2 regions of the Paenibacillus sp. 2KB_22 genome follow, and region 1 is predicted to be linked to the other one. Evidence: predicted binding sites of a transcription regulator. Region 1 holds the regulator's gene; the other holds the start of a gene.

Region 1 (4,028 bases):
GTTAATATGGATCAAGCAAAACAACTAGTGACAGAACAACGTACATTTTTTTATACAGGACAAACTAAAAATATCGAGTATCGGATTAATGCACTTCAACAGCTTAGAAAAGGAATTCAGAAGTATCAGCAACGGATACAAGATGCACTTCGTGCTGATCTGAACAAATCTGAGGCGGAAGCTTATGGTTCCGAGATTCGCATTGTTCTGGGCGAACTGGATTTTGCATTAGAACATCTGCAGGAATGGGCTGCACCAAAACAAGTCCCAACCAATTCAGCTATGCCGGATGGGGTGAGCACCATTTATCCTGAACCATACGGAGTGGCTCTTATTATTGCACCTTGGAATTATCCTTTCCAACTGGCCTTTGGTCCACTGATTGGAGCAATTGCAGCCGGTAACTGTGCAGTGATTAAGCCTTCTGAATTAACACCAGCCGTATCTCGTCTGACGTATGATCTGATTCAAGAGATCTTCCCTCAGGAGTATATTGCCGTTATGGAAGGGGAAGTCGAAGCCAGCACAGCATTGTTGAAAGAGAAGTTTGATTATATTTTCTTCACTGGTAGCACTGGTGTTGGTCGCATTGTGATGAAGGCAGCTGCGGAGCATCTGGCTCCTGTAACTCTTGAGTTGGGTGGTAAAAGCCCTGCTATTGTCCATAGTGATGCAGATTTGAAGCTGGCAGCACAACGTCTTGTACGTGGTAAGTTCCTGAATGCAGGGCAGACATGTGTTGCGCCGGATTACTTGCTTGTGCATGAACAAGTTCATGATGAATTGATTAATCTGATTGGCGCAGAGATCAAAGATAAATTTGGGGATGATGTGTTACAGAACGCTGATTTCCCGCATATTGTCAACGCCCGTAACTTTGATCGGTTGTCGAAATTTCTCACAGATGGCAAAACGCTGTTAGGTGGACGTTCTGTGCGTGAGCAGTTGCTGATTGAGCCGGCTGTACTTGGAGATGTGAACTGGGAATCACCTGTCATGCAAGAAGAGATCTTCGGTCCGATTCTTCCTGTATTTACGTACAGTGACTTGAACCCCATGCTGGATGAGATTGTTCGCCGACCAAAACCATTGGCGCTATATCTCTTCACACAGGATGAGCAACTGCAGGATCAGGTGCTGAATCAAGTATCCTTCGGTGGGGGATGTATTAATGACACACTTTCTCATATGACGTCGCATTATCTTCCGTTTGGTGGTGTAGGAGAGAGCGGTATGGGCTCATATCACGGACAACAGAGCTTTGATGTGTTCTCACACCACAAAAGTGTTTTGAAACGCAGTGAATAATTAGCCGATAAAACAATATAAAAATAAAAAGAGGTTGTCCTGTTCATCAGGGCAACCTCTTTTTGTATTTCAGTGCATTGCATCTAGTTTTGTTACTCAGGTTAGATATTAATGAATATCTCGGAAAAGGCCAATGACTTTACCCAAAATACTAACGTGTTTCAAACGTAAAGGTTCGAAGGTCGCATTCTCCGGTTGAAGGCGAATATGATCTTTCTCTTTATAGAACGTTTTCACTGTAGCTTCATCGTCTTCAGTCATTGCAACGACGATATCACCGTTATCAGCAGTTTGCTGTTGACGGACAATAACGTAATCTCCATTAACGATTCCAGCTTCCACCATACTATCTCCCACTACTGAAAGCATAAATACTTTCTGTTCGCCTACATAATGTGTAGGAAGAGGGAAGTAGTCTTCAATGTTCTCGGTTGCAGTGATTGGAACCCCAGCTGTAACCTTACCAACGACAGGAATACGTGCAACGCTATGAGCAAATTGATGAGAATGCTCAGATTCTTCCTGGCTCAGAAGCTCAATGGCTCTTGGCTTGGTAGGGTCGCGTCGGATCAAACCTTTTTTCTCCAAACGATCCAAATGTCCATGTACTGTTGAGCTGGAAGCCAGTCCAACCGCTTCACCAATTTCCCGTACGGAAGGAGGATACCCCTTCAACCGGACTTCATTTCGTATAAACTCCAGAATAGCCTGCTGCCTGCTGGATATCTTCGACATACCGTATCAACCCCATTTTAGTAACGTTTGGGAAAATTATAACATAGAACCTCCGTTCGTACAAACATAAGTTCTAAATAAAATAGCATTAAATCAGTGTTTTTTAACTTATAGAACAGAAATTGTCCAAAAGTCAGAGCATAATACTGCAAATGCTTTGCAAAAGAGCTTGAATTAAGATATTTCTCCTTCGAAAAACAAGCGAACAATTGTTCTAAAAATCTATTGAACAAAACAAGTGTTCGTGTTATATTGATTTCAACAGATAGGAACAAACGTTTGGAGGCGGGTATTTAATGAGATATTCAACTTATCAAAGTATTTATGAACCGATGAATTCGGAACTGGTGAAGTCTAACATAGGGAACTACAAGAAGGTTTTAGCGCGTTTCAAGATTTCTTCATGGATGTTAAAGATAGCCATTACCTCATTGATTATATTTATTGGATGCAGCACTGTTTTAACTGTATTTGCTGGCAATGAGAACGATGTTCTGCCTGGAGGAAAGATAGCTGTTTCACAAGGAGAAACATTATGGAGTATTTCTTTGGAACATAAACCGACGAATATGGATACACGTATATATATAGAAGCAATTAAGAAAGTGAATCAACTTCAAGCGACTTCCATCCAAGTGGGGCAAGTACTAACTCTACCGCAATTTGCAGAATAAAAGCACATCAATGAGTGTTAACGCGTGTCAGCTTGACAAGCTGCCTTTATCATGGCAAAGTTAATATGACTTTGTATTTTTGGAGGGGACAAGCTTGGATATAGATAGTCTGGTAGCACGCATTAACGAATTGGCTCGTAAGCAAAAGTCCACTGGATTGTCGGAGGAAGAACTTGCTGAACGTGCTGAGTTAAGAGAGATTTATTTGAGTAATATTCGTAGTAATTTCAGACAACAACTGGATACCATTGAGATTGTTGATGATGAGAATGACAAAGGCCACCAAGGCAAACTCAAACACTAACGAAACCTAATGATATCATTATGATATTTAGGTTTCTTCCTGTTATTTTGAGTGTGCAATTTATAGGGGGAAATGTTGGTTTACAGTTATGTAAGCCGATACAAAGACACATAAGGGGGATTCTCATGTCGCGTTCGTTCGAGAGAACGGTTAAGAAAAATTCCAAGCAGTTAAATCAGCAACGCAAAAAAAGTGGTCAACCAATCACAGGTACACCAGGTGAAGAAGTCTTTAAGGGACGCAGCCTTTTGTTCCCTATATTTTTGATCGGTCTCGCCTTTTTGTATCTGTTTATGAGCACGTTCCTTGTGCAAGCTCCGATGACAACCTGGGACTGGGTGACGATGTTGCTTTACGTATTTTTGGCAGTCATCTTCATGCTTCGTCGTCCATATATCAAGATTAGCAGTAATCGGATTATAACGACGAAGGGTAATCGTGAACGTTCAATCGGGGTTGAGGATATTGTCAAATTCAGAATTGAACCAGGCACAGTTGTTATCGAACATAAAAGTCGCGGGAAAAGATGGGTGTTCACCAAGTTATTGAACCGTTACGATACAGATGCGATTGCAGAACGTTTGCTGAAGTTTGCAAAAGCACACCAGATCACCGTGGAAACCGTCGAAAAGTAATTATTGCATAAAGGGGTAGATGATCGGAATGGCGTTAAAAGCGATTTTGTTCGACCTGGATGATACTTTATTGTGGGATGAGCGCAGTGTTCGAGAAGCATTTCATGAGACTTGTCTAATTGCAGCACAGGAGACTGGGGTCAAACCGGAAGATCTTGAAGAAGCTGTTCGTAACGAGGCACGTGCACTGTATGAATCTTATGAGACCTTTCCTTTTACCAAAATGATTGGAATCAATCCGTTTGAAGGCCTTTGGGCCAACTTTACTGGTGGGGACCAAGCTGAGTTCCGTCAGTTGGAACAACTAGCTCCAGTTTACCGTAAAGAATCCTGGCGTCGTGGCTTGTTGAAGTTGGGTATAGATCGGGAAGA
Region 2 (4,028 bases), 790 kb from region 1:
GGTGATTAATCGGGCATTAGCCAGTCCAATAGTGAGTACGGTGACCGCCGTACTGCTCTGTAACAAGGCCGTTGCACCTGCACTGAAGGCCATGCCTTTCCATGGAGCAGAGGTGGCGCGATTGAGCCAACCTGCCAACAGGGGCCCTGCCATGCGCTGCAAAGCCGTTTCCATCAGCTTCATGCCACCAAAAAAGATAATAAGCCCATAGAGTAGGGGCAATATCACATCTCTAAACATAGAAACATCATTCCTTCCGTCCGGGTTCCTTAACTCATCCTATGAGTAAGAAAAGACAACCATGACAAGCCTAAAGGAATTCAGAGGGAAACCAACCTCCCACAATTCAAGTATTTCAATTGCCTCACCCCAATTCGAAAGATACGGTGATTCGTGCAACCGTAGCGAAGAAGACGAAATTGTTACCGAAGAAGCGAAGCGCTCGCCTAAAAGCTTTCTGAAGGAAAGCTACATCGGGAGCATATGCTGTGTCCGGATTTTCCCTTTAAATAAGGGAATCAAAAAAATCTGGAGACAACAGCGATCGGAAGATCGATTCGTAACCGAAACGCCACCAAGTTGCTGCACCCCAATTCGAAAGATACGGTGATTTGTGCAAACGCAGCGAAGAAGACGAAATTGTTACCGAAGAAGCGAAGCGCTCGCCTTTATCCCCGGATTTTCCCTTTAAAGAAAGGGAATCGAAAAATCTGGGGATAACAGCGATCAGAGGAACAATTCGTCGCCGTAGCGTCTCCTTTGCACTAAACCTATCTTTTCAACTAACTATGAAAGAAGTGGATCTACCTTGCCATCAGTTACACTCGAACGCAGTCGCAAAAAGCGGCTTGAACATGCACATCCATGGATATTTAACAATGAAATTGCCTCTGTTGACGGAAACCCGGAGCCGGGAGATCTGGTCAATGTATTGAATCATCAAGGTCGCTATCTGGCGACAGGATATTATAATCCCGCATCTCAGATCACAGTAAGGGTCGTAGCTTATCAACCCTTGGAGTTTGAACAGATGGATACGGCGTTCTTTGCAGCGCGTTTTCGCGATTGCTTGCGTCATCGGGAACGTTTTATCCAAGATGGAGAGGCGTACCGTCTCGTTTACGGCGAAGCTGATTTTCTGCCAGGATTGATCGTTGACCGATTCGGCAGCATTCTCGTTGTACAGTTGCTTACACTTGGTATGGATCGTTGCCGTGAAGCTATCGTTCAAGCACTCATTGAAGTGATGCAACCTGAAGGAATATATGAGCGCAGTGATGTCTCAATTCGTGAACTGGAAGGTTTGGAGCAGACCAAAGGTCCACTGTATGGAGAATGCCCGCGACATGTCACCGTTACAGAGAATGGACTACTCATTAAAGTGGACATTGTGGAAGGACAGAAGACAGGTTACTTCTTCGACCAACGTGAGAATCGTGCAGCGATCGAACCGCTTATGAAGGGATGGGGCTACAAGAGTGGAATCACACTCCAAACGACCGAGCAGGACGGCACAGAGCAGCTCTTGCCTGTGAATAAAAGCGGTAAGGTAGTTACATTCCCTTATTGGGATGGTGCCACCGTATTGGAGTGCTTCTCACATACGGGCAGCTTCACGTTGAATGCTTGCAAGTATGGAGCCAAGAAAGTGACTTGTCTCGATATTTCAGAGCACGCCATTGAGAGTGCACGAACAAATGTGGAGCTGAACGGTTTTACCGACCGTGTCGAATTCGTAGTTGCTGATGCATTCCAGTACTTGCGTGAACAAGTGAAAGGACTGGATGAACGTACTGCACGTGCGCGTGCTGGCGAACAAAAAGTAGATACTTCCAAAGCGCTTGCAGCTGGCGGTAAAACATTTGATGTCGTCATCCTCGATCCCCCGGCGTTTGCCAAGACGAAATCAGCAGTTAAAGGTGCATGCCGTGGATATAAGGATATCAACCTGCAAGGAATGAAACTGGTCAATGAGGGCGGGTACTTGGTAACCGCCAGCTGTTCGTATCACATGCGTCCAGACCTCTTCCTGGATACGATTGCTGATGCAGCGGAAGATGCTGGCAAAGTGCTTCGTCTGATCGACTGGAAGGCAGCCGGTAAGGACCACCCGCAAATTTTGGGCGTGGATGAAGGACATTACCTCAAATTTGCTATTTTCGAAGTGCGCAGTAAAAAGAATTAGAGGAGTCCCTTTTCACTTTTTTAATCTTTCGTGAGATAAAGTGAAGTTTAAATGAATGATACTTTCGGTTAAAAGTCCACAGTGTGAACAGCTGCGGGCTTTTTGCCGTGTTAACGGAGAGAATCTCCGGTTTTACCGGATAGTGGCAAACGTATGTTCCGAACCAAGTCAGATATGTTATACTGGGAATTAAAATCTTGTACGTGTGGTTTGGAGGATTAGACATGTCCGTTCGTTTTGTTATTGGCCGGGCAGGCAGCGGCAAAAGCTCGCTGATTACCCGGGAAATTACATCCTTGCTTCAAAAGGAGCCGCAAGGTAAACCTTTGATTTTACTCGTTCCCGAACAGAGTTCTTTTCGAACAGAGCAGGCATTGGTGTCTTCTGGAGCAATTAAAGGTACCATGCGTGCAGAAGTGCTCGGCTTTCGCCGTTTAGCCTATCGTGTAATGCAGGAAGCAGGCGGTTCTGCTCGTATTCCGATCGGAGCCGAAGGCAAAAAAATGCTACTTTATAAAGTCATCCAGCGCCGTAAGGAAGAATTGAAGCTCTTTGGTGCATCCGGCAGCCAGCTGGGTTTTATAGGGGAATTAAATGACTTATATAGTGAATTGAAACGTTATGAAGTTGATCCATCATTGCTGGAAGAAGGGCTGTCTGGAGGGTATACCTCATCCTCTTCACCAATTCTGGAGGACAAGTTGCATGACTTGAATCTGATATATCGTGACTATGAACAGGAATTGACTGACTTATATATTGATGATGAAGATACGTTGACCGAGCTGACAGAGCGTTTGTCGGAAAGTACGTTGCTGCAGGATGCTCAGATCTGGATTGATGGTTTTCAGGGATTCACGCCACAGGAGATGAGTGTGATCGGTCGCCTGATGTTGCAGTGCTCTTCCGTGACGATTGCACTGACATTGGATCGTCCTTATGATCACGGGGCTCTGCCTGGAGAATTGGAACTGTTCTATCCCACGGCGAGTGCTTACGCGCGTCTCAAAGGAATGGCTGAAGAACTGGGTGTACCGAGCGATACAACCGTGCTGGACTCAGAGATTCCACCGAGATACAAGGATCGTGCGGGACTTGCTCATCTGGAGTCTGGTTTCGACCGTCGAATTCGGTGGAAAGATGATGGCCTTGATTCTGGAATCCGACTGGTTGCAGCGGAGAACCGACGAGCTGAGATGGAGGGAGCACTTCGTGAGATGCGGCGCCTGGCGCAAAACGAAGGTGCGCGTTATCGGGATATGGCTGTACTTGTTCGTCAGCTGGATACCTACGCTGATATAGCTGAACCGTTATTCAGGGATTATGGCGTACCTGTCTTTCTGGACCGCAGAAGAAATGAGCTTCATCATCCATTATCCGAATTTATCCGTTCCGCACTGGATATTGTTCGGCGCAACTGGCGTTATGAGGATGTATTTCGCTGTGTCAAAACGGATCTGCTGCTTCCGCGTGATGGTTCCATCACTCGTGAAGATATGGACCAGCTTGAGAATTATGTACTGGCTTGTGGTATTCATGGGTATCGCTGGACTGACGGCAAACCGTGGAAGTATGTACCAAGCCTGTCGCTGGAAGACAATGGTCAGGAAGGCCGTAGTCGAGGACGGGACCAAATGCTTTCTTTAATGGAGAGCTGCCGAACAGTCATTACAGATTCTCTGGGTGCTTTTGAGAAACGAATGAAAAAGGCAAAGACAGCCAAAGCTCAATGCGAGGCACTATACAGACTGCTCGAAGATGCCGAAATCCCATGGAAGCTGGAACATATGTCTGCTGAAGCTAAGGTTCAAGGTGACCCTGAACGGTCGAGAGAACATCGGCA

Evidence for each region. The regulator LexA, encoded in region 1, represses DNA repair genes until DNA is damaged. The targets are predictions, from matches to a motif close to CGAACATATGTTCG.
Region 2: the regulator LexA is predicted to act here: its motif matches at 2,332-2,345, upstream of addB (helicase-exonuclease AddAB subunit AddB).

What each region holds. Positions count from the first base shown of each region.
Region 1 covers NZ_JBFRHG010000002.1:456,148-460,175, reverse strand. Annotated here, with positions in the region: gene AB4111_RS12970 (aldehyde dehydrogenase) at 7-1,308, shown strand; gene lexA (transcriptional repressor LexA) at 1,417-2,043, opposite strand; gene AB4111_RS12960 (LysM peptidoglycan-binding domain-containing protein) at 2,340-2,717, shown strand; gene AB4111_RS12955 (DUF896 domain-containing protein) at 2,812-3,021, shown strand; gene AB4111_RS12950 (hypothetical protein) at 3,147-3,656, shown strand; gene AB4111_RS12945 (HAD family hydrolase) at 3,685-4,028, shown strand, end outside.
Region 2 covers NZ_JBFRHG010000002.1:1,243,529-1,247,556, reverse strand. Annotated here, with positions in the region: gene AB4111_RS16555 (Na/Pi cotransporter family protein) at 1-240, opposite strand, end outside; gene AB4111_RS16550 (class I SAM-dependent rRNA methyltransferase) at 809-2,185, shown strand; gene addB (helicase-exonuclease AddAB subunit AddB) at 2,410-4,028, shown strand, end outside.